DNA from 2 places in the Kitasatospora sp. NPDC050543 genome. Region 2 is predicted to be linked to the other one. Evidence: predicted binding sites of a transcription regulator. Region 2 holds the regulator's gene; the other holds the start of a gene.
What was found. Region 2 encodes HrcA, which represses chaperone genes, less so after heat shock. Its sites were predicted from a motif close to TTNGCACTCNGNNNNNCNGAGTGCNAA; they were not measured.
Positions count from the first base shown of each region.

Region 1: a site for HrcA is predicted at 8,415-8,441, ahead of groL (chaperonin GroEL). Genes of this name have one in related genera too.

Region 1 is NZ_JBITGZ010000023.1:69,679-84,320, reverse strand. Features, by position in the region: gene ACIBH3_RS25485 (hypothetical protein) at 1-934, opposite strand, end outside; gene ACIBH3_RS25480 (PadR family transcriptional regulator) at 931-1,278, opposite strand; gene ACIBH3_RS25475 (hypothetical protein) at 1,388-2,068, shown strand; gene ACIBH3_RS25470 (FtsX-like permease family protein) at 2,149-4,974, opposite strand; gene ACIBH3_RS25465 (ABC transporter ATP-binding protein) at 4,971-5,738, opposite strand; gene ACIBH3_RS25460 (hypothetical protein) at 6,108-6,464, opposite strand; gene groL (chaperonin GroEL) at 6,635-8,257, opposite strand; gene ACIBH3_RS25450 (cold-shock protein) at 8,644-8,847, opposite strand; gene ACIBH3_RS25445 (ubiquitin-like small modifier protein 1) at 9,465-9,743, opposite strand; gene thrC (threonine synthase) at 9,776-11,062, opposite strand; SAM riboswitch class I at 11,080-11,210, opposite strand; gene ACIBH3_RS25435 (glucosyl-3-phosphoglycerate synthase) at 11,425-12,441, shown strand; gene ACIBH3_RS25430 (trehalose-6-phosphate synthase) at 12,707-14,176, shown strand; gene otsB (trehalose-phosphatase) at 14,215-14,642, opposite strand, start outside.
Region 2 is NZ_JBITGZ010000002.1:165,474-180,115, reverse strand. Features, by position in the region: gene ACIBH3_RS03135 (PDZ domain-containing protein) at 1-2,632, opposite strand, end outside; gene ACIBH3_RS03130 (16S rRNA (uracil(1498)-N(3))-methyltransferase) at 2,723-3,472, opposite strand; gene dnaJ (molecular chaperone DnaJ) at 3,683-4,828, opposite strand; gene hrcA (heat-inducible transcriptional repressor HrcA) at 4,903-5,979, opposite strand; gene htpX (zinc metalloprotease HtpX) at 6,233-7,153, shown strand; gene ACIBH3_RS03110 (hypothetical protein) at 7,287-7,871, shown strand; gene ACIBH3_RS03105 (DUF3097 domain-containing protein) at 7,972-8,799, shown strand; gene hemW (radical SAM family heme chaperone HemW) at 8,916-10,145, opposite strand; gene ACIBH3_RS03095 (AMP-dependent synthetase/ligase) at 10,194-12,119, opposite strand; gene ACIBH3_RS03090 (ABC transporter ATP-binding protein) at 12,399-14,132, shown strand; gene ACIBH3_RS03085 (ABC transporter ATP-binding protein) at 14,129-14,642, shown strand, end outside.

The DNA.
Region 1 (14,642 bases), on a different contig from region 2:
AGTCCGCGACCGACGGCTGCTTCGAGAACGCGACCTCGGGATGCTGCACCGAGCGCAGGCCGATGGCGACCACCACGGCGAGGGCCGGCATCATCAGCACGAACACCGGGTTGTGGAACGCACCGGCCGTGTAGTGCATGCCGTTTAGGCTGGAGGCCATCAGCAGGGGCAGGCTCGTGACGGCCAGCGCGGCCGGTAGCCAGCGCCCGCGCGCCGCCCCCACCACGGCCGCCAGGGCGAGGCAGAGCACCCCCGCGTCCCAGTACGTCAGCTGCCTGACCGACTGCCCGAGGACGTCGGACATCCGCCACGCGGCGAAGACCGTCAGCATCGAGGCCAGCACCGCGGCCCGGCGCGCCCAGGTCATCCGGGGCAGCAGGTCCGACGGGATCGCGAGCAGCATCAGCGCCCAGAGCACGGGCGGGGCCACCATCGCGGCCCACCGGGCCAGTCCCCAGCTGTTCAACGCCTCGTACCTGAACAGGTAGGAGTAGTCGAAGCAGGCCTGCGCCGCGACGGCGAGCGCGCCCAGCACGGCCAGCGCGCGGGTCACCGCCCAGCGCCCGAACAGCGCCGCCACCACGGCCAGCAGCGCCGGCACCCAGGCGACGCCGAACGACGGGCCGGCCTCCAGGTTCAGCAGCCCGCCCCGGAACCGGCGCTCCAGCAGCGCCAGCGGGACACCGGCCGCCGCGCCGACCGCGAACGGCGCGGCCATCGCGGCCAGCCGGGCCGGCAGTGCGCCGGACGCCAGCCCCAGGCGCAACCGCAGGCCGTACGCGGCGAGGTCGAGGACCTCCCGCGCGGCCGCGTGCCCCGAGGACCCGGCCGTGGTCTCGGCGAAGGTGGCGGCCATCTCCTCGCCGCGCTCGCGGCGGTAGCGGACCGGATAGAGCCGCAGGGCGGCCCGTAGTGCGGAATCGGTCATGGTCATGCGAAGGCTCCCCTGACCCTCGGGCGAATGATGGTGAGGCGGCGGTCCGCCTCGGCGACGACCGCCCGCAGACGGTCGGCCTCGGTGGCCAGGGCCGCACGGCCGGCCGAACTCAGCGCGTACGTCCGGCGCGCGCGGCCGTCGACGATCCCCTCCTCGGCCACCTCGATCAGGCCCTGCTGGAGCAACCGGTCGAGGGCGCCGTAGAGCGTGCCGGTGCGCATCTTCACACGGCCACCGGAGATCTCGGCGACCTCCTGGATGAGTGCGTAGCCGTGCCTCGGCGCATCGGCGAGTGCGGTGAGCAGAAGCAGCGTCGGCTCCTGCATGGAGCGTTCTGTCATGGTCCATATATATCGGTGACCGGCATATTCTGTACAGCGACTCAAGGGGCCGGCCTGACGGGACGTCCGGCGCAGGGATCAGAATGTCCCCATGCCGTCGCCCGAACCCATGCCGTCGCCCGAAGCCGTACCGCCCTCCGGAGCCGTGCCGTCGCCGGCCGAAGCCCTCGCCGAGCGCTGGTCCGCCCTGCTGCGCCGCTGCGGCGCCACGGTCGACCCCGAGCCGTACGGCCGCGAGCTGCTGACCCGCTGGGCCGAGCCGCAGCGCCGGTACCACACCACCGACCACCTGCGGGCGGTGCTCGACCACGTCGACGCACTCGCCGGGCACGCGGACGATCCGGACGCCGTACGGCTGGCGGCCTGGTTCCACGACGCCGTCTACCGGCCGGACCGCTCGGAGAACGAGGAGCGCAGCGCCGCACTGGCCGTCCGCGCGCTCACCGAGGCCGGGCTGCCGGCCGACCGGGTGGAGCGGGTGGCCCGGCTGGTGCGGCTGACCGTCAGTCACCGCCCCGAACCCGGCGACCGGGACGGCGAGGTGCTCTGCGACGCGGACCTCGCCGTCCTCGGCGGCGAGCCGGGCGCGTACGCGGCGTACGCGGCGGCCGTCCGGGAGGAGTACGCCTTCGTGCCCGAGCCGGACTTCCGCGCCGGGCGCGCGGCCGTCCTGCGCCAACTGCTGGCGCTGCCCGCGCTCTACCGCACCCGCACGGCCCGCGAGCGGTTCGACGCCCTGGCCCGCACCAACCTCGCCGCCGAGCTGGAACGCCTGGAGGACGGCCGGTAGCACGCCACCCGCCCCGACCGGGCCCGCCGACGGCGGAGCCGGGTCGGGGCCGGCGACGGGGCCGGTGGCGGGGGCCGGGGTCAGCTGGCCCGCCGGGTGAGCGGCACCCTGGAGCGGGTGAGAGCGGCGCTGAGGAGCCCGGCCAGGACGGGCAGTGCCAGCACGAGCAGGGCAATCGTCGTCCAGGGCACGGCGAGCGGGGCGGTCGGCCCCATGTGGCCGGCGGCGCGGGACCTGAGCAGACCCAGCGCGGGGACGAACCCGCTGACCGTACCGAGGGCGGCCCCGATCAGGGCGATCAGCGCGCACTGGAGGCCCGCCTGGGTACGGCGGATCCTCGGCGGTGCGCCGATGGCGGCCAGGGTGGCCTGGTCCTGCCGGGAGTCGGCGGCGGCGAGTCCGGTGGCGATGGCGGCGGCGCCGATGACGATCAGGGCGGCGAAGGCGCTGAGCGAGAGCGTGGCCACATCGCTCTTCGGCTGGTAACCGCGCTCCACGTCGAGCAGGGCGTACGGCATGATCCGCACTGCGGTCGCGGCGGCACGCTGCTCGGACTTGCCGCCGGGCGCGTCGGCGGGCAGCCAGACCGAGCCGATCGGGTCGGCCCGCAGACCGGCCTTCTGCACCGTCGCGGGGCTCACCAGCGCGGGCCCGAAGCGGGCCGCGGCCGGGTTGTCGATCAGGACGGCGTCCAGCGGGACCTCCTGGACCGCGGGCTTGGGGATCTCGCCGGGCTGCGTCGGGCCGCCGCCGCTCCCGCGCAGCTGGAGGACGGCCTTGCCGTCCTGGAGGTAGGCGCGGTCGAAGACGACGACCTTGCCCGCCGCCAGGGCGCTCTCCGCAGCCGGGTCGTGCAGGCCGAAGAGGTTGCGCAGCGCGGCGGCGTCTCCGGCGACCAGCCGGCCCTGCTCCTGGTCACGGCCCGGCCGGCCGCCCGGGGCGCCCTTGAGGTAGACGGTGCTCTGGCAGCCGGCGCAGAAGACGTGGACGGCCTGGTAGAGGTCGGCGCGTTCGCCGAGCCCGGCCAGATCCTGCTCGACGGCCCTGCGCAGCTGCGGCAGTTCGGGGCTGTCGGCCTTGGCGTCGACGGTGAGGGTGACGGCGTTGACCGGCGTGCGGGGGCGGTAGTCGGCTCGGGCCTGGGCGTCGCTGCCGGCGGTGTAGACACCGACGGCGACGGCTCCGGCGACGGCGGCCATCACGGCGGCGACGGCGGGAGCCGTACGGGCGCGGTGGCGGGCGGAGTCCCGCAGCGCGAGCCGCGGGCCGAGCGGCAGCGAGCGGGCGAGCCGCCCGCAGAGCGAGAGCAGCAGCGGGGTGAAGAGCAGCAGGCCCAGTTCGGCCGTCACCGCACCGCCCAGCACGGAGAGCGTGCGGGTGGTGAAGCCGCCGACGACGGGCATCGCCCCCGTCTCGTACGCGCTGGTGCCGTACAGGGCGGCGCCGACACCACCGGCCACCATCAGCAGGCCGAGCACCGTGACCCACTTGCTGGGGGCGGTGACGGTGTCGCGGCCGGCGAGGCCGGCCGTGATGTCCCGCCGGCTCGCCTGGACGGCGGGCAGCACCGCGGCGAGCAGCGCGGTGACGACGCCGACGGCGGCGATGGCGAGCAGATCCAGCGGCCGGAACTCGATGTGCCCGAAGCGGCTGCCGCCGGCCTGCTCGATCCAGGCGCGCAGCACTACGACCAGCCCACTACCGAGCAGCACACCGCCGAGCGCGCCGGCCAGGCCGAGGACGATGCCGCTGCCGAGAACGACGGCGCGGACGTGGCCGCGGTGGCCGCCGGCGGCGGCGAGCAGCGCGAGCTGGCGGCGGGAGCGGCGGGCGCCGACGGCGAAGGCGGGCCCGGCGAGGAGGGCGACCTCCAGCAGCGCCATGCCGGCGACGGTGCCGACGAGAACGGCGGTGCCTGCGCCGACGGAGGTGTCGGAGCCCCAACGGCCGTTCTGGTAGTAGGGGACGTCGGCGCCGGCGGGCGGGTCGAGCGCGACGGTACGCGAGGTGACGCTGTATCCGTACCGGTTGAACTCCTGGACCTTGGCCCAGTCCAGGCGGGCCCCGGCGGGCAGTTGCACCAGCCAGGCGTTCTTGCTGACCGCGGACCTCTCGGCGTCCGCCTGCCCGGCGGCCGGCTGCCCGGCGGCCGGCTGCCCGGCGGCCGGCTGCGCTCCGAGGACGGCCCCGGCCGCCGGGGCGGCGTCGGCGAGCGCGGCCAGCGGGGCGATGACCTCGCCCGGGCGGCCGATGAACTCGACCTTCGAGAGGTCCCCGGGGTGCTCGACGACGCCGGTCAGCGTGAACGGCGCGGCCTCCAGGCCCTTGAGCGTGGTGACGTCGCCGAGTCGCAGCCCCGACTCGTCGAGGAAGGCCTGGGTGACGGCCGCCTCGTGCGGGGCCCCGGGCGCACGGCCCTTGACGAGATCGAGCCGTCCGGACCAGAGCGGCCTGGTGAGGTCGGCCTCGGTGGTCTCGGTACGCAGCAGGCCCTCGCGTGAGCGCGCGCCGGCCTCGGGGCCGGGCCGGGCGGGGGTGAGGGTCGTGCCGGGCAGCAGCAACCCGGCCACCAGCGCGGCCGGTTCGGTGGTGGCGCCGCGCTGCTGTTCGGCGGTGGCGGGCCGGCCCTCGACGGCGGCCTCCGCGCGCACCCCGTCCTCGGCGAACGGCGCCTGCTGGACCTCCTTGCCCGGGGCGTAGGCGCTGATCAGCGCATCGGCGCCGCCCATCAGCCGCTCGACGCGTTCGACCGGGGTGAGCTGGCCGCTGCGGTGCACGACGTCGGCGCCGGCCACGCCGAGCACGGGCAGCGCGACCATGGCGACGATCAGGGCGCTGCGGCCCTTGGCCCGCAACGCGTCGCGGCGGGCGATGCGCAGGGCGACACTCCAGGCGGAGAGCTTCACCGACCCACCCCCACGTGCCCGTTACCGAAGCCGTGGAGCGTGTCGACGTTGTGGCGGACGGTCTCGTCGGCGATCACGCCGTCCTGCAGGAAGACCACGCGGTCGGCCCAACTGGCGTGGCGCTGCTCATGGGTGACCATCACGGCGGCGGCGCCGGCGTCGCAGCGGGCCCGCAGCACGCCGAGGACGGCTTCGCCGGTCGCCGAGTCGAGGGCGCCGGTGGGCTCGTCCGCCAGCATCAGGCGGCGCTCGCCGATGAGGGCGCGGGCGATCGCCACGCGCTGCTGCTGGCCGCCGGACATGTCGTCGGGGAAGCGGTCGGCGAGTTCCGCGATGCCCAGCTCCGCCAGGGCGGCGAGGGCCTCGCGGCGGGCGGCGCGGCCGGAGAGGCCGTCGAGCTCGCGCGGCAGCGAGACGTTCTCGGCGGCGGTGAGGGCGGGGATCAGGTTGTAGTCCTGGAAGACGTAGCCGACGGAGCGGCGTCGTACATCGGCGAGGCCCCGCCGGCCGAGGCCGGCGAGGGTGACGCCCTCGACGAGGACCTGACCGGTGCTCGGGGTGTCCAGGCCGCCCGCGAGGGTGAGCAGGGTGGACTTGCCGGAGCCGGAGGGGCCCATCACCGCGACGAACTCACCCGCGTGGACCTGGAGATCCACTCCGCGCAGTGCGTGAACCTCGGACGCGCCGTGGCCGTGAACCCGGGTGACGTTCTCCAGGTGCAGGACGGGCCCGCCGCCGGACCTGCTCGGGTCGGACGTGGACATGGTTCCCCCTTGTGTCGCTGGACGCTTGACATGCCGTTGCCGGTGCTGCGGTCGCCGGCTCTCGGCCGGACCGACCTCCTCGGCTTGCATACCGAGTATGTATACAGCTCCCGGAGGGCATACACAAGCGAACGGCATAAGCAGGTCACCGGCATATAGCGAAATCCGGAGGAACCAGTACGAATCGTCGCCCTTGGAGCAGCCATGGGCACGCCGCGCGGCGGCCGGCAGCGGCGGCGGCGGCGCAAACGGGAACAGCCACCCCCGCGCCTTCGGGGGCGCAGCGGTGGCTGTGTCAGGAGGTGTCAGGAGGTGTCAGGAGGTGTCAGGAGGGTGGCCGCGACCAGGCTCACGCGTGCCGCGCGGCGCCTACCGCAGCTGGCCGACGGGCGCCAGCACGGCGCCCTCCTTGCCGCACACCCAGTGCGGCTCCGGCCCGAGCTCCGGCTCCACGCTCAGCGCGTGCGGGTCGCCTGCGGCCGCGCAGGCCTCGCAGAGCGGCCAACGCCCGTAGGCCTCCAGCAGCGCGTCCTGGACGTCCTGGGCGACCAGGCCGAGCACGTACTCGGTGCCGTCCGGCCACTGCTCCAGCCACCAGCGACGGTGGGTCACGGCGTTCTCGACCAGCGACACCACGGCGGCGTCCGCCACGTCCCGCGCGGTCAGGTCGGCGAGGATCAGCGCCCGGGCGTTGTGCAGCGCGGCTTCGATTTCAGGACTGGACATCCGTCCATTGTCCCGCACCCCACCCCGAGCCCCGCTGCCCGAACGGCGAGCGGCCAACGGCGAACGGCGGCAACAAGCACAGCCGCGAGCGGCGCCAGCAAACACAGCAAGGGCGGCCCCCCGGAGGGGACCGCCCTTGCGATCAGGAACCAGCCGATCCGGAAGCCGGATCAGAAGTCCATGTCACCGCCCGGCATGCCGCCGCCCGCGGGGGCACCGGCCTTCTCGGGCTTGTCGGCGATGACGGCCTCGGTGGTGAGGAAGAGCGCCGCGATGGAGGCGGCGTTCTGCAGCGCCGAGCGGGTGACCTTCGCCGGGTCGATGATGCCCGCGGCGATGAGGTCGACGTACTCGTTGGTGGCGGCGTTCAGGCCGTGGCCGGCGGGGAGGTTGCGCACCTTCTCCACCACGACACCACCCTCGAGGCCGGCGTTGGTCGCGATCTGCTTGATCGGGGCCTCCAGCGCGACCTTGACGATGTTGGCACCGGTGGCCTCGTCGCCGTCGAGCTCCAGCTTGTCGAACGCGATCGAGGCCTGGAGCAGCGCGACGCCACCACCGGCGACGATGCCCTCCTCGACGGCCGCCTTCGCGTTGCGAACGGCGTCCTCGATGCGGTGCTTGCGCTCCTTGAGCTCAACCTCGGTGGCCGCGCCGGCCTTGATGACGGCCACGCCGCCGGCCAGCTTGGCGAGGCGCTCCTGGAGCTTCTCGCGGTCGTAGTCCGAGTCGCTGTTCTCGATCTCGGCACGGATCTGGTTGACGCGACCGGCGACCTGGTCACTGTCGCCACCACCGTCGACGATGGTGGTCTCGTCCTTGGTGATGACCACCTTGCGGGCGGTGCCCAGCAGGTCGACGCCGGCGTTCTCCAGCTTGAGGCCGACCTCCTCGGAGATGACGGTGCCACCGGTGAGGATGGCGATGTCGCCGAGCATGGCCTTGCGGCGGTCACCGAAGCCCGGGGCCTTGACGGCGACGGACTTGAAGGTGCCACGGATCTTGTTCACGACCAGGGTCGACAGGGCCTCGCCCTCGACGTCCTCGGCGATGATGACGAGCGGCTTGCCGCTCTGCATGACCTTCTCCAGCAGCGGGAGCAGGTCCTTGACCGAGCTGATCTTGGAGTTGGCGATCAGGATGTACGGGTCCTCGAACGAGGTCTCCATACGCTCCAGGTCGGTGGCGAAGTACGCCGAGATGTAGCCCTTGTCGAAGCGCATGCCCTCGGTGAGCTCGAGCTCCAGACCGAAGGTGTTGCTCTCCTCGACGGTGATGACGCCTTCCTTGCCGACCTTGTCCATGGCCTCGGCGATGAGCTCGCCGATCTGGGTGTCGGCGGCCGAGATGGAGGCGGTGGAGGCGATCTGCTCCTTGGTCTCCACGTCCTTGGCCTGGGCCAGCAGCTGGTCCGAGACGGCGGCGACGGCCTTCTCGATACCGCGCTTGAGGGCCATCGGGTTGGCGCCGGCGGCGACGTTGCGCAGACCCTCGCGCACGAGCGCCTGGGCCAGCACGGTGGCGGTGGTGGTGCCGTCACCCGCGACGTCGTCGGTCTTCTTGGCGACCTCCTTGACGAGCTCGGCGCCGATCTTCTCGTAGGGGTCCTCGAGCTCGATCTCCTTGGCGATGGAGACACCGTCGTTGGTGATCGTGGGGGCGCCCCACTTCTTCTCAAGGACGACGTTGCGGCCCTTGGGGCCCAGCGTGACCTTGACGGCGTCGGCAAGCTGGTTCATCCCGCGCTCAAGGCCGCGGCGAGCTTCCTCGTCAAACGCGATGATCTTTGCCATGTGAAGTGGTCCTCCGGGACGCGGTCGACTGCACCGGACCGGAAGGTGCCCGCGACGGACGGCCCTGGTGTGCGGGGGTCCCTTCCCCTACCGCTCCCGGGGGCCTCACCGACCCGGTCCGTTGTCACTCTCAAGCTGTGAGTGCTAACGCCAATGATTAGCACTCTCGGGTGGTGAGTGCAAGCCCTATCGGCGAGTGTCCGGGCCCGACACCGGGGCGCGCCGCGAGGACGCCGCCGGGTCGGCGCACGACGCCGGCGGGGAGAGGGCGCGGACGCGGCGTGGACACGGCGACGGGCCCGCACGACGCGTGTCGTACGGGCCCGTCGAAGAAGCTGGAGGTCACCAGCCCGTGGGCCGAGCCGAGGCTCCTGGGTCCGGAAGGGTCAGACCGCCGCGCGGACCATGTCCGCCTGCGGGCCCTTCTGTCCCTGGGAGATCTCGAACTCGACCCGCTGGCCCTCCTCGAGGGTGCGGTAGCCGTCCATCTGGATCGCGCTGTAGTGGACGAACACGTCCGCACCACCGTCGACCGCGATGAAGCCGTAGCCCTTCTCCGCGTTGAACCACTTGACGGTGCCCTGAGCCATTCCGAACTCCCCTTGTGCTGTGCTGGCCCTTCACGGTCCCGCAGGTAGCGGGCCCGGGTCTGGTTTCGAGGCCGGCCCGGGGAACCCCCCCTGGGCGCAGCCGTGCGCGCCGCACACCCCCGCCGAGGTCCACCACGGGGGTGGCAGCGAGCGGGTGAATGCGTCGACCGCGGCTGAATGTATCCGCATCAACGCCCTCTGCAACAGGCCCAATCACCGGCAATTCAGGCCGGCCGGCAAGGGGCATTGCGGGATGAAAGCGGAGGAAATCGGCATTCCGCGCCGGACATAGCGGACGTATTACGCGAACGCCGGCCGGAATTCTGACATCGGCCTGACATGTTTCACGAGCGGACCCCGAGGGCGGTCCCGGCGACCGGACGGTGGCCGGGCGCCGCGGGCGGTGCACGGTTTGTGCGCACAGGCGTGGAATCAGCCGGAAAGGGGAGGGGATACCCATCGTCGGCCGAGCCACACTTTACTCCGGACGAGGTCGCCCCAAATCCCCGGACACGCCGAAGCCGCCCGCACGACCGGAGAATGGAATTCCGGTCGTGCGGGCGGCTCGGGCGCGCGTCGGTACTGGTTGCGGCGCTGTCGCCGGTACGGGCACCGGCTCAGCAGCCGCCGGCCACCGCCGGGATGATCGAGATACTGGCGCCGTCCTTGATCTCGGTCGCCAGGCCCTCGGCGAACCGCACGTCGTCGTCGTTGACGTAGACGTTGACGAAGCGGCGCAGCTTGCCGGCGTCGTCCAGGACCCGGGCGGCGATGCCCGCGTGGTTGCGGTCCAGGTCGGCGATGACGTCACCGAGGGTGGCGCCCTCGGCGCTCACCTCGGCGGCGCCGCCGGTGTAGGTGCGCAGGATGGTGGGGATGCGGACGTTGGCGCTCATGGCGGTGGCTCTCCTTGCGAGGTGGTGAGGGGTCAGACGGACGCGAGGCCGGCCGCGCGGAACGAGTCCAGCGTCGGGCGGATCGTGGCGGTGAGACCGGCATCGGCCACCGCGTCCAGGGTCTTGAGGCCGTCGCCGGTGTTGATCGCGACGGTCTCCTTCGCGGGGTCCAGCTGCCCCGTCTCGACCAGCTTCTTCAGCACGCCGACGGTCACGCCGCCGGCGGTCTCGGCGAAGATGCCCTCGGTGCGGGCGAGCAGCTTGATCGCGGCGACCACCTCACCGTCCGTCACGTCCTCGACGGCGCCGCCGGTGCGGCGGGCGATGTCCAGCACGTACGGCCCGTCAGCCGGGTTGCCGATGGCGAGCGACTTGGCGATGGTGTCCGGCTTGACCGGGCGGATCACGTCGTGACCGGCCTTGAAGGCCGCGGAGACGGGCGAGCAGCCGGCCGCCTGGGCGCCGAAGATCCGGTACGGCCGGTCCTCGACCAGGCCGAGCTTGATGAGTTCCTGCAGACCCTTGTCGATCTTGGTGAGCTGCGAGCCCGAGGCGATCGGGATGACGATCTGCTCCGGCAGGCGCCAGCCCAGCTGCTCGCAGATCTCGTACGCCAGGGTCTTGGAGCCCTCGCCGTAGTACGGACGCAGGTTGACGTTGACGAAGCCCCAGCCCTCGCCGGCCGGGTCGCCGATCAGCTCGGAGCAGAAGCGGTTCACGTCGTCGTAGTTGCCCTCGATGCCGACCAGCTCGCCGCCGTACACCCCGGCCATCACGACCTTGCCCTGCTCCAGGTCGTGCGGGATGAACACGCAGGACTTGAAGCCGGCCCGGGCCGCCGCCGCGCCGACCGCGCCGGCCAGGTTGCCGGTGGAGGAGCAGGAGAGGGTGGTGAAGTCGAAGGCGCGCGCCGCCTCGATGGCGCAGGCCACCACGCGGTCCTTGAAGGAGTGCGTCGGGTTGCCGGAGTCGTCCTTGACGTGCAGCTGCGCGGTGAAGCCCAGCTCGCGGCCCAGGTTGTCGGCCTTGACCAGCGGGGTCCAGCCGGGGTTCAGGTTGGGCTTGGAGGCCACGTCCACGGGGACGGGCAGCAGCGGGGCGTAGCGCCAGATCGACGCCGGGCCGGCCTCGATCCGCTTGCGCAGTTCCTCGGCCTCGTAGGAGCCGAAGTCGTACGCGATCTCCAGCGGGCCGAAGCACTCCAGGCACGCGAAGCTCGGGCCGAGCGGGAAGCGGGTGCCGCACTCGCGACAGGACAGCGCGGCGGCGGGGCCGAGATCAACGGCGGGGGTGGCGGGTGCGGCGGTGTCAAGAGCCATGATGGCGGAGGCCTCTCTCCTCATCTTCCCCGTGACGCGGTCGCGCCACAGGACGGAATTGGCACCTGTCCCGCCGGGGCCGATGCCGCCGCGCGAGAAGGTTGCCGGGACGTCGACGGGCCGTTCCCTCAGTCCCTCTGGATGAGCTCTGTGAAGTTGTGGTCCTGCCCAGCGGACGACCCCGACGTGCGAAGGTCTAATCGCTGTACGAAGACTGTATCCGAAGGCGTCCACCGCCAACCCGACCGTCCGAACCGCGAGATGGCCCCGGCCCCTCGAATCCGGGCCGCGCCGACCCGACCGGCCGCCACCCGACCGGCTCGGACCCGAGCGGCTCGAACCGACCGACCAAGGAGTGTGCCGTGCACGGCGAGCTGACCCCCGCGCTCCTCCCGGAGGTGGCGTCCTGGCTGCGCCGCCGCTCCTGGAGCGCGGCCGACCGTCCGGCGCAGTCCCTGCTGGCCGCCAAACGGGCGGCCGGCCGGGCGGGCACCGTCAGCGTGGTGCTGCCCGCGCTGGACGAGGAGTCCACCGTCGGTGAGATCGTCACGGTCATCCGCCGGGAGCTGATGGAACGGCTGCCGCTGGTGGACGAGCTGGTCGTGGTCGACTCCGGCTCCGTGGACCGCACCGCGCGGACCGCCGCCGAGGCCGGCGCCCGGGTGGTGCACCGCGACGCGATACTCCCCCGGCTGCCCGCCGCCCCCGGCAAGGGCGAGGTGCTCTGGCGCTCGCTGCTGGTGACCACCGGCGAGATCGTCTGCTTCATCGACGCCGACCTGCGCGAGTTCGACCCCGCCTTCGTCTCCGGCATCGTCGGCCCGCTGCTCACCGAACCGGGTATCCAACTGGTCAAGGCGATGTACGACCGGCCGCTGGAGACCGACGGCGCGGTCGTCCCGGCCGGTGGCGGCCGGGTCACCGAGCTGGTCGCCCGCCCGCTGCTGAACCTGCACTGGCCCGAGCTGGCCGGCTTCGTCCAGCCGCTCGGCGGCGAGTACGCCGCGCGCCGGTCGCTGCTGGAGAAGCTGCCCTTCCCCACCGGGTACGGCGTCGAGCTGGGCCTGCTGGTGGACGCCCTGGAGACGGCCGGGCTGGACGCGCTCGCCCAGGTGGACGTGGGGGTGCGCCACCACCGCCACCAGGACGGGCAGGCGCTCGGGCGGATGGCCGCGACCATCTACCGCACGGCACTGGAGCGCCTGGACCGCACCCACCGGCTGAAGGCCTCCGCCGACCTGGTGCACCCGCTGCTCACCCAGTTCAGCCGCGACCCGGACACCCGGGCGTTCACCGCGCACACCCACCCCGTCGGCGCCCTGGAGCGTCCGCCGATGCACACCGTCCCCGAGTACGCGAGCCGCCGCCCGGCCGACTAGGAACCCGAGCGGTGCGGCCGCCTCGTTTCGCCGTTCGAATCCGGCGAGTGGTTTGCAACCTCCGTGGAGCGGCAAGGTTCCAACCGTGACTCCTCCCCCTCACTTCGAGGAGGCTTCCCACTCGCCCCCTGCGGAGCCTGATGGCGGCCGAGCCCTGACCGCCACCGGCAGCAGGATTCCGCCTGTACGGCTGCTCCGCGCCAAGCCCCGTCGCGCGCTCGGACCCCACCCCGTCGGGTGATCGGGCAGCCCCGGAAGAGGACCCATGGCCGACCAATCGACCGAACGTTCGAGCCGTACCGGCAGCGCCCCCGTCCTGGTGGCGTCCAACCGCGGTCCGGTGTCCTTCACCGCGGGGGACGACGGTTCGCTGACCCTCCGCAGAGGCGGCGGCGGCCTGGTCTCCGGGCTCTCCGCGATCGACGATCCCTCGGCCGTCTGGGTCTGCGCGGCGCTCGGCGAGGCCGACCGTACCGCCGCCCGGCAGGCCCCCGACGGACGGCTCGACCTGGCGGGGCACGAGGTCGGCGGACAGGCCGTCCGGATGCTGGACATCGACGCCGGCACCTTCGCCCAGGCCTACAACGGCGTCGCCAACTCCACCCTGTGGTTCGTCCACCACCTGCTCTACGACACGCCGACCGCACCGTCCTTCGGCGCGGAGTTCCGGCAGGAGTGGGCCTCCTACCGCGCGTACAACGCCGCCTTCGCCGAGGCCCTCGCCGCCGAGGCGGCCCCGGGGGCGGCCGTGCTGGTGCAGGACTACCACCTCTCGCTCGTCCCCGACCTGCTCCGGGCACTGCGCCCGGACCTGCGGATCGGGCACTTCTCGCACACCCCGTGGGCCCCGCCGGACTACTACCGGATGCTGCCCGACGACATCGCCGAGGCGGTGCTGACCGGCATCCTCGGCGCCGACCGGGCCGGCTTCCTGACCCGCCGCTGGGCCGCCGCCTTCGCCGACTGCTGCGAGGCCGTGCTCGGCGCCGAGGTCGACCGGCACGCCCTGACCGTCACGCACGCCGGGCGCACCACCCACCTGGGGGTGCACGCCCTCGGCGCGGACGCCGACTTCCTGCGCGAGCGCTCGCACCGCCCCGACGTGGCGCAGCGCCTCGCCGCGCTGCGGGCCGCCGTGGGCGATCGGCAGACCATCGTCCGGGTCGACCGCACCGAGCTGAGCAAGAACATCGTCCGGGGCCTGCTGGCCTACCGGCACCTGCTGCGCACCCGGCCGCAGTGGCTGGGCAAGGTGGTCCACGTCGCCTTCGCCTACCCCTCCAGGACGGACCTGGCCGAGTACCGCGCCTACACCGCGGCGGTCGAGCGGATCGCCCGCGAGATCACCGAGGAGTTCGCGACCGACGACTGGCAGCCGATGATCCTGCACGTCAACGACGACTTCCCGCGCTCGCTGGCCGCCTACCGGCTGGCCGACGTCGCCCTGGTCAACCCGATCAGGGACGGCATGAACCTGGTCGCGAAGGAGGTCCCGGTGGTCTCCGACGCGGGCTGCGCCCTGGTGCTCTCCCGCGAGGCCGGCGCCTGCGCCGAGCTGGCGGAGGACGCCATCACCGTCAACCCGTACGACGTGATCGCCACCGCGGAGGCCCTGCACGCCGGGCTGACGATGCCCGCCGAGGAGCGGGCCGAGCGCACCAAGCGGCTGGCCGCGGCGGCCACCGCGCTACCGCCGCAGCAGTGGTTCCTCGACCAGCTCAACGCCCTGGGCTGAGGCCCGCCGTCGCAGCGCCCGCGCTCACCACTCCGCGCTCACCGCCCCACGCCGAGCGCCGCCGCCAGCGCCGCCAGCAGCGCGACGACGCCGGCCGGGCCCGGGACCACCAGGTCCGCCCGGTCGGCCAGCTCGCGCACGGGCGCGTCGCCGTCCACCGTGCCACTGCACACCAGCACCCCGGGCATGCCCTGGGCACGGCGCTTCTCCACGGCCGCGAAGGCGGCGACATCGCCCAGGTCGTCTCCCGCGTACAGGACCGAGCGGGCGGCCCGCTCCTGGAGGAAGCCGGTCAGGGCCGCGCCCTTGTCGACCCCCGGGGGCCGCAGCTCCAGCACCAGCCGGCCGGGCTCCAGCATCAGACCGTGGGCGGCGGCGAGTTCGGCCAGCGGGTCGCGCAGCAGCTCGAACGCCCGCTCCGGGTCCTGCGCCCGGCGGGTGTGCACGGCCAGCGCCCGGCCCTTGT
Region 2 (14,642 bases):
CGGCCCGGCGGCCGCTCACCCAGTCGTGGTAGCGCAGCGGCTCCTCGTCGGCCAGCGGGACGATCACCGGGTGACGCTGGCCGGTGCCGTCCTTGCCGGCCACCGTCAGCTCGACCGGCTGGCCCGCGGTGCCGGCCAGCAGCGGCGCCGGGCCGGTGACCGGATCCACCGGGCGGCCGTTGACGGCGATGATCGCGTCGCCCGGGCGGACGGCGGCGCCGGGCGCGGCCAGCGGGGAGCGCGCCCTGGGGTCGGAGGACTCGCCGGGCAGGATCCGCCCGATCCGCCAGTGCTCCCCGTCCTTGACCAGATCGGCACCGAGCAGGCCCTGCCGGCGGGCCGGCTCGCCGCCCGGGCCGTGCGCCATGACGTACGCGTGCGAGGTGCCCAGCTCGCCCTGGATCTCCCAGAGCAGGTCCACCAGGTCGTCGTGCGAGCCGAGGCGCTCCACCAGCGGGCGGTACCGGGCCAGGGTGGCCGTCCAGTCCAGGCCGCCCAGGTCGGCGCGCCAGAAGTTGTCCCTGGCCAGACGGCCGTTCTCGTCGAACATCTGGCGCCACTCGGCCGCCGGGTCGACGGTGACCCGCAGCCTGGCCAGGTCGACGTCCGTCTCGTCGTCCTCACCGGCGGCCTTGTGGTCGGCGGGCAGGATCCGCAGCTGCCCCTCGTCCAGGACGGCCAGCCGGGTGCCGTCGCCGCTGACCTTGTAGGCGTCCAGGCCCGAGACCAGCTCCTCGGCGCGCAGCTTCTTGAAGTCGAAGCGCTCCAGCGTCGGGCGCGGGCGCTCGTCCTCCAGCGAGGCCGCGTCGTCGCCGAGCTCGCCCAGCAGCGGCAGCCTCGTCCAGAGCACACCGTCCTTGGCGGCGCGCAGGCTGCCGAAGCGCCCGCCCTCCACCGGGAAGGGGATGATCCGGTCGGCGATGCCGTCCAGGTCGACCCGGGTGACGGGCGGGGTGTCGGCGCTCTCCTCGGCGTCCGCCTTCCGGCCCCTGGTCTCGTCGTCCTCCTCGCCGTAGGGGCGCCCGGCCCGCTGCGGGCCGAACGGCGAGGGGGTGTCGGCGGCCAGCGTGATCAGGTACGGGCGGCAGCCGTTGGGGAACGACAGGTCGAAGACGTGGGCGTCGTAGACCGGGTCGAAGTTGCGCACCGAGAGGAAGACCAGATGCCTGCCGTCCGAGGTGAAGGCGGGCGAGGTGTCGATGAAGCGCTGCGGGGTGGCCTCGCCCACGGTACGGGTGGCGAGGTTGGCCAGCATGATCTGGCGCAGCGGGAAGGGCCCCAGCGCCGGCTGGGACCACGCCAGCCAGGTGGAGTCGGGGCTGAAGACCAGACCGCTGACGTCGCCGTCGACGCTGCGGGTGAGCTCGTGGACGGCGCCGTCGGCGAGGGTCACCAGCAGCACCCGGCCGTCGTGCGAGGCGGCGGCGGCGTGCTTGCCGTCCGGCGAGACCACGAGGTCAAGCACCCGGCCGAGCTGACCGGCGGCCAGCCTGCGGCGCTCGGCGCCGAGCACCGCGGGGGCGTACTCCAGGGCGTCGTCGCCCTCGGCGTCGGTGGCCCAGAGCACGCCCTGGGCGCCGTCCTCGCCGGGCACGATCCGGGCCAGCCTGGCCCGCACGCCCGGGGTCTCGTCCAGCACCCGGGCCGGGCCCTCGCGGTGCGTCAGCCAGTGCACGGAGCCGCGCACGACCACGGCGCTGGCGCGGCCGGTGCGGTCGGGGGAGGCCGTCTCCAGCCAGTGCGCGGCGCTGACCGGGCGCGGGCGGCGGCCGGCGCCCGGGCCGGCCAGCCTGATGTCCAGGCGGCGCGGTTCGGCGCCGTCCAGGTCGTCCAGGATCCACAGGTCGCCGCCGCTGTGCCAGACCACCCGGGTGCCGTCGGTGCCGGCGTTGCGGGCGTAGAAGCCGCCGTCACCGGTGCCGTGCCCGCGCAGGTCGGTGCCGTCGGGGAGGCTGGAGTACAGTCGGCCGACGCCCTCGTGGTCGGAGAGGAAGGCGATCCTGTCGCCCACCCAGAGCGGGGATTCGATGTTGCCGCGGCCGTCCAGCTCGCTGTGCAGCCGGGTGAACTCCTGCGCGCCGATCCACAGCCGGCCGGCCGTGCCGCCCCGGTAACGCTTCCAGTGCGCGGGCTCCCGGCTGAAGGCGGAGAGCAGCAGCGTGCGGCCCGGCCCCTCGCCATCGGCGCCCGGCTCCAGGGCGAGGCCCCCGATCGGGCCGTACGGCAGCCGGGTGGGCTCGCCGCCGTCGAGCGGCACGGCGAAGGCCCAGGTGCGGCGCAGGGTGGCCTGGCCGGCGGCGGTGGTGGCGATCGGGCGGCCGTCGGCCGTCCAGCCGCGCAGCCTGGTGTACGCGCTCCCCCAGTACGTCAGCCGCCGGGGCGGGCCCCCGTCTGCGGGCGCCACATGGACCTCGGGTGCGCCGTCCCGGGTCGAGGTGAACGCGATGGACCGCCCGTCCGGGGAGAACCGCGGGTGGGCGACCGGTACTTGATCGGCGGTCAGCCGCCAGGCGCGTCCGCCGTCCAGCGGAGCCAGCCAGATGTCGTTCTCGGCGGCGAAGGTGATCAGCTCGCCGTGCAGGTGGGGATGGCGCAGGTAGGCGTCGGCTGCGGTGTTCTGGAGTTCGGTCACCCGGCCAGACTATGCACGCGCACACACCGTGCGAAGGCAATTCCGGGCACAGCGCATCCTCGCGGGCTACGGGCGGGCTGCCTGCCCGGCTCAGGCCCAGCGGCCGGTACGGCCCAGCAGCAGCGCGCCGGCGGCCACCCCCGCCGTCGAGGTGCGCAGTACCGAGGAGCCGAGGCGGTGCGGCCGGGCGCCGGCCTCGGCGAAGGCGGCCAGCTCCTCCGGGGAGACCCCGCCCTCGGGGCCGACGATCAGCACGATGTCGCCCTGCCCCGGCAGCTCGGCGGTGGCGAGCGGCTCGGCGCCCTCCTCGTGCAGCACGGCGGCGAAGGCGGCGGCGGCCAGCAGCGGGGCCAGCTGCCTGGTCGTCATCGGGTCGCGGACCTCGGGGAAGCGCAGCCGACGGGACTGCTTGCCCGCCTCGCGGGCGGTGGAGCGCCACTTGGCGAGCGCCTTGGCGCCGCGTTCGCCCTTCCACTGGGTGATGCAGCGGGAGGCGGCCCAGGGGACGATGACGTCCACGCCGACCTCGGTCATGGTCTCGACCGCGAGCTCACCCCGGTCGCCCTTGGGCAGCGCCTGGACGACGACGATCCGGGGGGCGGGTTCGGGCTCGTGACGTACGGCGGCCACCGTGACGTCGATCGCGTCCTTGCCGTGCACGGCGGCCACCGAGCCGTCCACGCCGAGACCGAGGCCGTCCGCGAGGGTGACCGCCTCGCCGGGCTCCAGCCGCTTCACGGCGGCGGCGTGCCTGCCCTCGGGGCCGTCCAGCCGCAGCACCGAGCCCGGGGCGGCGCCGGCCAGCTGCGCGGTCTCGACGACGAACACGGGTGCGGTCATGGCGGGTTCCCCAGGCGGTGGTGGAGCGGGTGGCACGGGCACAGCGGGCCGGACGGGCACGGCGGGTGGCGCAGGAGCGAACGGGCGCAGGTGCGGGCGGGAGCGGCGGGTGGTGGGACGGGTGCGGCTCGTGATCGTCTGCACGATCACGAGCCGCCCGGCCGCTCGGCGGCCGCCGGCATCAGCGACCCCAGCACCCGGCCGCCGGTATCAGCGGCCGTTGAAGGCGTCCTTCAGCCGGGAGAACAGCCCCTGCTGGCCCGGCGCGAACTGGCCCGAGGGCCGCTCCTCGCCGCGCAGCACCGCGAGGCGGCGCAGCAGGTCCTCCTGCTCCGGGTCGAGCTTGGTCGGCGTCTGCACCTCGACGTGCACTATCAAGTCGCCTCGGCCGCCGCCGCGCAGGTGGGTGATGCCCCGGCCGTGCAGCGGGATGGACTGGCCGGACTGGGTGCCGGGCCGGATGTCGACCTCCTCCAGCCCGTCCAGCGTCTGCAGCGGCACCTGGGTGCCGAGCGAGGCCGCGGTCATCGGGATGGTGACGGTGCAGTGCAGGTCGTCCCCGCGGCGCTGGAACGTCGGGTGCGCCGTCTCGGCGATCTCGACGTACAGGTCGCCGGCCGGGCCGCCGCCGGGGCCGACCTCGCCCTCGCCGGCCAGCTGGATCCGGGTGCCGTTGTCCACACCGGCCGGGATCTTGACCGTGAGGGTGCGGCGGGCGCGGACCCGGCCGTCGCCGGCGCACTCGGGGCACGGGGTCGGCACGACGGTGCCGAAGCCCTGGCACTGCGGGCAGGGGCGGGAGGTCATGACCTGGCCCAGGAAGGACCTGGTGACCTGGGAGACCTCGCCCTTGCCGCGGCACATGTCACAGGTCTGCGCGGAGGTGCCGGGAGCGGCGCCCTCACCCGAGCAGGTGGTGCAGGTGACGGCGGTGTCGACCTGGAGTTCCTTGGTGGTGCCGAAGGCGGCCTCCTCCAGGGTGATCTCCAGACGGATCATGGCGTCCTGGCCGCGGCGGGTGCGCGAGCGCGGCCCGCGCTGGCCGGAGGCCGCGCCGAAGAAGGCGTCCATGATGTCGGAGAAGCCGAAGCCGGCCGCGCCCGCGCCGAAGCCGCCGGCGCCGCCGCCACCGCCGTTCGGGGAGAGCGGGTCACCTCCGAGGTCGTAGACCTGCCGCTTGGAGGGGTCGGAGAGCACCTCGTAGGCGGCGTTGATCTCCTTGAACCGCTCCTGCGTCTTCGGGTCCGGGTTGACGTCCGGGTGCAGTTCGCGTGCGAGGCGCCGGAACGCCTTCTTGATCTCGTCCTGCCCCGCATCCCGTCGGACGCCGAGTACCGCGTAGTAGTCCGTGGCCACCAAATGCTCCGCTTGTTCCGCCTCTAGAAGTGCTGCGACTGGTTGTCACCATCGGAGTCCCGATGGTGCTGCTGCTATGACTCGGCCAGGATCTGGCCCACGTACCGTGCCACCGCCCGCACCGCCCCCATTGTGCCCGGGTAGTCCATCCGGGTAGGACCGATCACACCCAGCTTCGCCACACTCTCGTCGCCCGAACCGTAGCCGACCGAGACGACCGAGGTGGAATTGAGCCCTTCGTACGCGTTCTCCCGGCCGATCCGGACCGTCATCCCGGCGTCGGCGGTCTCACCCAGGAGGCGGAGCAGGATGACCTGCTCCTCCAGCGCCTCCAGCACCGGCTGGATGGTGAACGGGAAGTCGTGGCCGAAGCGGGTCAGGTTGGCCGTGCCGGCCAGCATGATCCGCTCCTCGTTCTGCTCGGCGAGGGCCTCGAAGAGGGTCACCAGCACGGTGGTGACGGTCGGCCGGTCGGCCGGCTCGAACGCCGCGGGCAGGTCCTCCAGCAGGTCGGGGACATCCGGCAGGCGCTGGCCGCCGGCCCGGACGTTGACCTTGGCGCGCAGGTCCGCGAGGACCGTCTCGCCGACCGCACCCGGGCAGTCGACCATCCGCTGCTCGACCCGGCCGGTGTTGGTGATCAGCACCAGCATCACCTTCGCCGGGGCGAGCGCCACCAGCTCGATGTGCCGGACGGTCGAACGGGAGAGCGAGGGATACTGGACGACGGCGACCTGCCGGGTGAGCTGCGCGAGCAGCCGTACGGTACGCGCGACCACGTCGTCCAGGTCCACCGCGCCGTCGAGGAAGTGCCGGATCGCGCGCCGCTCGGGCGCGCTCATCGGCTTCACCTCGGCCAGCCGGTCGACGAACAGCCGGTAGCCCTTGTCGGTGGGGATGCGCCCCGCGCTGGTGTGCGGCTGGTGGATGTAGCCGTCCTCCTCCAGCGCCGCCATGTCGTTGCGCACGGTGGCCGGGGAGACACCCAGACTGTGCCGCTCGACCAGCGCCTTGGAACCGACCGGCTCCTCGGTGCCCACGTAGTCCTGCACGATGGCGCGCAGCACCGCGAGCTTGCGGTCGTCGAGCGGACGGACGTCGAGGTGCCGGGTGTCGATCTGGCGAGCGTCGGACTTGCGGTCGTCAGACATGGCACGCACCTCCGTCTTCGCACGTTGTCCGATATGACTCTTATGGCCCGGACCTTGGCACTCTTGACGGTCGAGTGCCAGAACCGTACCTGCCAGTGTAAGGCCCGGGTCCGACCGCAGGAACGGCCCGCCGTGGTGATCCTGCACGCATGGCGCCCACCCGACACCCACGGGGCCCGGCGCGTGCGGGGTGATGCCCGCAGCCCGTCCGGGTGGCAGCATCGAAAGCGAACGGCGATTCGGAGGAGCAGCGATGTCCACCTCAGGCCAGCACACCCGCTTCGCACCCGACCGCGGACTGACCAGCCGGATGGTCGTGACCATGTTCGTGATCGGCCTGCTCTACGTGGGCTTCACCGGGCTGCTGATCGCCCTGCTGCGCGGCGCCTGGCCGCTGATCGTGCTGATCTCCGGCGGGCTGTTCATCGCGCAGTTCTGGTTCAGCGACAAGATCACCGAGCGGGCGATGGGCGCCCACGAGGTGACCCCCGAGCAGTACCCGCAGCTGCACGGCACCATCGACCGGATCTGCGCGTTGGCCGACATGCCCAAGCCCCGGGTCGCGGTGGCGAACAACGACATGCCCAACGCCTTCGCCACCGGCCGCAAGCCGGAGAAGGCCGTGGTCTGCGTCACCACCGGGCTGCTGCGCCGGCTGGAGCCGGAGGAGCTGGAGGGCGTCCTCGCCCACGAGCTCTCGCACGTCGCCCACCGCGACGTCGCGGTGATGACGGTGGCCGGGTTCCTCGGCGTACTCGCCGGCGCGATGACCCGGATCGCGCTGTACGGCGGGATGATGGGCGGCAACCGCAGCAGCAACGACTCCAACGCGGCGATCGCGATGCTGATCATCCCCCTGGTCTCGATGGTGGTCTACGCGATCAGCTTCCTGCTCACCCGGCTGCTCTCGCGCTACCGCGAGCTGGCCGCCGACCGGGCGGCCGCCCAGCTCACCGGCCGGCCCAGCGCCCTGGCCTCCGCGCTGACCAAGGTCAGCGGCCAGATCGCCGCCATTCCGACGAAGGACCTGCGCCAGGCGCAGGCCTATAACGCGTTCTACTTCGCCCCGGCGCTCAGCCCCCGGGACGTCGCCTCCCAGCTGCTCTCCACGCACCCGTCGCTGCAGACGCGGCTGGACCAGCTGGCCAAGATCTCCGCCGAGCTCAACCGCTGAGCTCGGCCGCTGCGCCCTCGTCCGGGGCGGGCCCGTCCGTCCGCGACCGGCGACACCACGCCGGCGCGCCGCGGCAACTCAGCTGCACACCCGCACACCTGCACAGCGACACAGCGACCGATGGAGGATCACCGTGGGATTCCTGGACGCCCTGTTCGGCCGTACCAAGCCCGTGCGACCGGACCTGGACCAGCTCTTCGGCGTCCCCTCCGCCGCGCTCACCCTGGAGGCCGCCGCCGGCTTCCGCCCCACCGGGCTGGGGTCGGTGTGCTTCGCGGCCGTCGAGGGCGGTGCGTTCGGCGAGGTGGAGCGGCAGGTCCGGGCGCTGCTGGACGCCGACACCGAGCGCGGCGGCACCCCGGTGGAGGCCAGCCGGGACGACTACGGCTACTCCTGGCTGCTGGCCCGGCACACCCCCGAGGAGCTGCCGGACCTGGTCAACGACCTGCACGCGGTCAACAGCGAGCTGGAGGCCAACGGCTTCGGGCCGCAGCTGCTGTGCTCCCTGATCGCCTTCCGCAACGACGGTGGGCAGTCGCTGGCGCTGGTCTACCTGTACAAGCGCGGCACCTTCTACCCGTTCGCCCCGATGCCGGGCGGCGGGGAGCGGCGCAACAGCCCCCTGGAGCTCCAGGTGAACGCGCTGCTCGGCAACGACCTGCGGCTGGAGTCGGACCTCTCCCGCTGGTTCCCGGTCTGGGGCGCGCCGGGGCTGTGAGCGCGGGAACAGCGCCGTGAAGCGGGCCGGGCCCCGGCGCAGGCCCGCACCCGGGCCGGTGACGCGGGCTCAGCCGGGTGACTGCCTATAGTGCTTGTCCATGCACAGCAGGCAGTACGGACCCGACCTGACCCCGCCGTGGAAGCGGCAGCAGCCCGCGCCCGAGGTATCCGCCGAGCGGGACCTGGTGGTGGAGGAGGCCGTGACCGGCTTCTGCGGAGCGGTGGTGCGCTGCGAGCGGACGGCGGAGGGCTTCACCGTCACCTTGGAGGACCGCTTCGGCAAGCACCGGGTCTTCCCGCTGACCCCGCGCGGCTTCCTGCTGGAGGGCCGGGTGGTCACCCTGGTGCGGCCCGCCGCGCCCGCGCCCGACCGGGCTCCGGGGCGGACGGCCTCCGGCTCGGTGGCCGTGCCCGGCGCCCGCGCGCGGGTGGCCCGGGAGTCGCGGATCTACGTGGAGGGGCGGCACGACGCGGAGCTGGTCGAGCGGGTCTGGGGCGAGGACCTGCGGATCGAGGGCGTGGTGGTGGAGTACCTGGAGGGCATCGACGACCTGCCCGCGATCGTCGCCGAGTTCGCGCCCGGCCCGGGCCGGCGCCTGGGCGTCCTGGTGGACCACCTGCTGCCCGGCACCAAGGAGCACCGGATCGCCGCGCGGGTGACGGGCGAGAGCGTCCTGGTCGTCGGGCACCCGTACATCGACGTCTGGGAGGCCGTGAAGCCGACCGCCGTGGGCATCGCGGCCTGGCCGCAGGTGCCGCGCGGCGAGTCCTGGAAGGAGGGCGTCTGCCGCCGCCTGGGCTGGCCGGTGGACACCCCCGCCGCCTGGCGGCGCATCCTCGCCTCGGTGAACTCCTACCGCGACCTCGACCCGGCCCTGCTCGGCCGGGTCGAGGAACTGATCGACTTCGTGACGGTCACCGACTGAGGTCCGCTCAGGCGTAGGTCTGGAACTCCGCGGTGTCCAGGGTCAGCCCGAGCACATCCACCGGATCCCTATCACCCGGTCATCCACGGCGGTCATCACACGCTCCCTCAGGAAGATCAGTCCACCAGGTCACGCACCACGGCGTCCGCCAGCAGCCGCCCCTGGAGCGTGAGGACGGCGCGGCCGGCGGCGTACGCGGCCGGGTCGAGCAGGCCGTCGGCCAGGGCGCGGTCGGCGGCGCGGCGGCCGGCGGGGGCGAGCAGGTCGAGCGGGCAGCCGTCGACCAGGCGCAGCTCCAGCAGGATGCGCTCCACCCTGCGGTCCTCCTCGGGGAGGATCTCGCGGCCCTGGGCGGGGGTGCGGCCCTCGGCGAGGGCCTGGGCGTAGGCGGCGGGGTGCTTGGCGTTCCACCAGCGGACGCCGCCGACGTGGCTGTGGGCGCCGGGGCCGGCCCCCCACCAGTCGGCGCCGGTCCAGTACAGCTCGTTGTGGCGGCAGCGCCCGGCCTCGTCCGTCGCCCAGTTGGAGACCTCGTACCAGGTGAAGCCGGCCTTGCTGAGCGCCTCCTCGGCTATCAGGTAGCGGTCGGCGTGCACGTCGTCGTCGATCATCGGCAGTTCGCCGCGCTTGACCCGGGCGGCGAGCTTGGTGCCGTCCTCGACGATCAGCGAGTACGCGGAGACGTGGTCGGGCCCGGCGCCGATGGCGGCGTCCAGTGAGGCCCGCCAGTCGTCGTCGGACTCGCCGGGGGTGCCGTAGATCAGGTCCAGGTTGACGTGCTCGAAGCCGGCCGCGCGGGCCTCGGCGACGCAGGCCTCCGGGCGGCCGGGGGTGTGGTGGCGGTCGAGCAGCTGCAGCACGTGCGGGCGGGCGCTCTGCATGCCGAAGGAGATCCGGTTGAAGCCCCCCTCGCGCAGCTCGGCGAGGTACGCCGGGTCGACCGACTCGGGGTTGGCCTCGGTGGTGACCTCGGCGCCGGGCGCGAGGCCGAACTCCTCGCGGATCGCCGCGAGCATCTTGACCAGGTCGCGGGCCGGCAGCAGGGTCGGCGTGCCGCCGCCGAGGAAGACCGTCTGCACGGGCAGCTCGGCCGTGCCCAGCACGCCGCGGGCGTGGCGGATCTCCGCGACGAGGTTGTCGGCGTACGTCTCCTGCGAGGCGACCACACCGGAGGAGCGCAGCTCGGTGGCGGTGTAGGTGTTGAAGTCGCAGTAACCGCAGCGGGTCGCGCAGTACGGCACGTGGACGTAGAACCCGAAGGGCCGCTCGCCCAGCCCGGCGAGGGCGTGGGCGGGCAGGGAACCGTCGGACGGCACGGGTTCGCCGTCGGGAAGTGCGGAGGGCATACGTCCATTGTCCGGTACGGCCCGGGTGGGCCGTACCGGACCGGGGCCTCAGGCCTCGACGGTGCCCGCGTACATCTCGGCGACGGCGTCCGCGTACGTCCGCTCGACGACCGGGCGCTTGATCTTCAGGCTCGGGGTCAGCTCGCCGTGCTCGATGTCCAGGTCGCGTGGGAGCAGGGTGAACTTCTTGATCGTCTGCCAGCGCTGCAGATCGCCGTTGAGCCGCTGCACGAAGCCCTCGATCAGCTCGCGCACCTGCGGCGAGGCGACCACCTCGGCGTAACTCTTGCCGGCCAGGTCGTGTGAGGCCGCCCAGGGCATGATCGCCGCCTCGTCCAGGCCGATCAGCGCGGTGCAGAAGTTACGGCCGTTGCCGATCACCAGGATGTTGCTGACGAACGGGCAGACCGCCTTGAACTTGCCCTCGACCTCGCTCGGCGCGACGTACTTGCCGCCGGAGGTCTTGAACATGTCCTTCTTGCGGTCGGTGATCCGCAGGTAGCCGCCCTCGGCGAGCTCGCCGATGTCGCCGGTGTGGAACCAGCCGTCCGCCTCCAGCACCTCGGCGGTCTGCTCCGGCAGGTTGTGGTAGCCGCGCATGATGCCCGGGCCGCGCAGCAGGATCTCGCCGTCCTCGGCGATCCGGACCTCGGTGCCGGGCAGTGGCAGGCCGACGGTACCGATCCGGTAGTCCTCGGCGCGGTTGACGGTGGAGCCGGCGCTGGTCTCGGTGAGGCCGTAGCCTTCCAGGATCGGCACACCGGCGCCGGCGAAGAAGTAGCCGATCTCGGGCGCCAGGGCGGCGCTGCCGGAGACCGAGCCGCGCAGCCGGCCGCCGAACGCGGCGCGGATCTTGGCGTACACCAGCTTGTCGGCCAGCGCGTGCTGGAGGCTCAGGGCCAGCGGCGCGCTGTCGCGGCCGGTGGCGATCCGGTTGGCCTGGGTGATCCGGGCATAGTCGCGGGCGACCTTGGCGGCCCAGAGGAAGATCTTGTACTTGGCGCCGCCCTCGGCCCTCGCCTTGCCGGCGATGCCGTTGTAGACCTTCTCGAAGATCCGCGGCGCGGAGGCCATCAGGGTCGGGCGGATGGCCGGCAGGTTGTGGATGATCCGGTCGACCCGGCCGTCGACGGCCATCACGTGGCCGGTGGCGATCTGGCCGGAGATCAGCGTCTTGCCGAACACGTGCGACAGCGGCAGCCACATGAACTGGATGTCCTCGGCGCGCAGCAGCCCGCTGGCCTCCTGCGCGCGGCCCTCGTACGCCCAGCAGTCGTGCACCAGGCGCACACCCTTGGGGCGGCCGGTGGTGCCGGAGGTGTAGATCAGGGTGGCGAGCTGCTCGCGGTCGATGGCCGCGACGGCCTTCTCGATCGCGTCCGGGTGCTGCGCCAGGTACTCGGTGCCGCGCTGCTCCAGCTCGGCGAGGGTGAGCACGTTCAGGCCCTTCGCCTCGGGCTGCTCGGCGGGGGCGTCGAAGAGGATGACGGTCTTCAGCTCGGGCAGCTTGTCCAGCTGGGAGACGGCCTTGGCGAGCTGGCCGGCGTTCTCGGCGAACAGCGCCTTGGAGGCGGAGTTCGAGAGGATGAACGCCGTCTCGTCCGCGTTGGTGCTCGGGTAGACGGTGGTGGTGGCCGCGCCGGCGCACATGTTGCCGAGGTCCGCGATGATCCACTCCAGCCGGGTGGACGCGGACAGGGCGACTGGGTCCTCGGCCCGGATGCCGAGTGACAGCAGACCGGCGGCGACCGCCTTGACCCGGACGGCCGTCTGCGCCCAGGTGAGCGAACGCCACTGCTCGGCGCCCGGCGCGCCGTCCGCCGCGTGCTCGTCCACCGGCGCCGGGAAGCGGTACGCCTCGCCGTCGGGGGTGGCCGCGACGCGGTCCAGGAACAGGTGTGCCACCGAGGCAGGACGCCCTTCGACGAGGGCGACGCCGGCGGAGGAGTCGATCAGGGACTGCGCGGAACTCAACGAGACCTCCGGGGGCGGGTGGCCTGGGCGGGGGAGGCGGTGGCCGTGGGGGCGGCCGCCGAGCCCCTTGTTAACCGACGAGTAACAAGGGCGCAATCAGCAGCCTAGGCGCAAACCAGCCGTTCCGTAAGAGGGTGGCGGCAGCTGGCACGCCGGTGAGCCGCAAGTGCAAAAGGCGGAACAACTCTCGGCATCGAGCGCGGTTAAACCCGGACAGGAGGCTCGGCAGGCCTGAATATTGGGGTGCCAACCCCGCTGTCGAGCATGAGAGTGTTGCCCGTGCTGATCAGACTCCTCAGGGCCTACCTACGGCCCTACTCCCGACCGATCTCTCTGCTGGTCCTGCTCCAGCTGGTGTCTACCATCGCGGCGCTGTACCTGCCCACCCTCAATGCCGACATCATCGACGACGGCGTGGTGAAGGGCGACACGGGCTACATCCTGCAACTCGGCGGGGTGATGATCGCGGTCACCGTGGTCCAGGCGCTGTGCTCGATCGCCGCGGTCTACTACGGTGCGCGCACCGCGATGGCGATGGGCCGGGACGTCCGGGCGGCCGTCTTCGACCGGGTGCAGAGCTTCTCCGCCCGTGAACTCGGCCAGTTCGGCGCGCCGTCGCTGATCACCCGCACCACCAATGACGTCCAGCAGGTCCAGATGCTCGCGCTGATGGGCTTCACCCTGATGGTCGCGGCGCCCATCATGTGCGTCGGCGGCATCGCCATGGCGCTCAACCAGGACGTGCCGCTCTCCGCCCTGCTGCTGGCCGTGGTGCCGGTGCTGGGCACCGTGGTGGTCCTGATGGTCCGCCGGCTCCGGCCGCAGTTCCGGACCATGCAGAAGCGGATCGACACCGTCAACCGGGTGCTGCGCGAGCAGATCACCGGCATCCGGGTGATCCGCGCCTTCGTCAAGGACGGCCACGAGCAGGAGCGCTTCGCCGACGCCAACCGGCAGCTGACGGACGTCTCGCTGCGGGTCGGCCGGATGATGGCCCTGATGTTCCCCAGCGTGATGCTGGTGGTCAACGTCTCCAGCGTCGCGGTGATGTGGTTCGGAGCCCATCGGATCGACAGCGGCGGGATGCAGATCGGCGCGCTGACGGCCTTCCTGACCTACCTGATGCAGATCCTGATGAGCGTCATGATGGCCACCTTCATGTTCATGATGGTGCCGCGCGCCGAGGTCTGCGCCGAGCGGATCCAGGAGGTGCTGGCCACCGACTCCAGCGTCGTCCCGCCGTCCGCCCCCGTCACCGAGCTGCTGCGCCGGGGCCACCTGGAGCTGCGCGACGTGGAGTTCCGCTACCCCGGCGCCGAGGTGCCGGTCCTGCGCGGCATCGACGTGGTGGCCCGCCCCGGCGAGACCACCGCCGTGATCGGCTCCACCGGCGCCGGCAAGTCCACCCTGCTGGGCCTCGTCCCCCGGCTGATCGACGCCACCGGCGGCCGGGTGCTGCTGGACGGCACCGACGTGCGGGACCTGGCACCCGAGCTGATCGCCGAGACCGTCGGCCTCGTCCCGCAGAAGCCGTACCTCTTCACCGGCACCGTCGCCAGCAACCTGCGCTACGGCCGGCCCGACGCCACCGACGAGGAGCTCTGGCACGCACTGGAGGTGGCGCAGGCCAAGGACTTCGTCGAACGCCTCGACGGCGGGCTGGACGCCCCGATCGCCCAGGGCGGCGGCAACGTCTCCGGCGGCCAGCGCCAGCGCCTGGCGATCGCCCGGGCACTGGTCCGCAAGCCCGGCGTCTACCTCTTCGACGACTCGTTCTCGGCGCTCGACTACGCCACCGACGCCAGGCTCCGCAAGGCCCTCGCCCGGGAGACCGCCGACTCGACGGTGCTGATCGTCGCCCAGCGGGTCAGCACCATCCGGGACGCCGACCGGATCATCGTGCTCGACGAGGGCGCCGTGGTCGGCAGCGGCACGCACCACGAGCTGATGGCCGACAACCCGACGTACCGGGAGATCGTGCTCTCCCAGCTCACCGAGCAGGAGGCGGCGTGACCACCGCGGAGAACAAGAGCCCGGCCGCACCCGAGGCGCAGCCCGGGGTCAGCGACTCACAGGCCGCCGCCGCCCGGCGCGGCCCGGCCGGCCCCGGCCGGTTCATGGGCGGCCAGGGCACCGAGAAGTCGATGGACTTCAAGGGCTCCGGCAAGCGGCTGCTGAAACTGCTGCGTCCCGAGCGGGCCGCCCTCAGCGGCGTTCTCGCCCTCGGCGTGCTGAGCATCGGCTGCGCGGTGGTCGGGCCCAAGGTGCTCGGCGAGGCCACCGACCTGATCTTCGCCGGGGTGGTCGGAGGGCAGAGCCCGGCCGGGATGAGCAAGGCCCAGGTGCTCGAAGGCCTGCGCGCGCAGGACAAGGGCGGCATCGCCGACGTGCTCGCCACGGTCGACTTCACCCCCGGTCAGGTCATGGACTTCGGCGCCATCGGCACGGTGCTGCTCTGGGTGCTGGCGATCTACATCGCCTCCGCCGTCTTCGGCGTCCTGCAGGGCCGGCTCACGGCCCGCG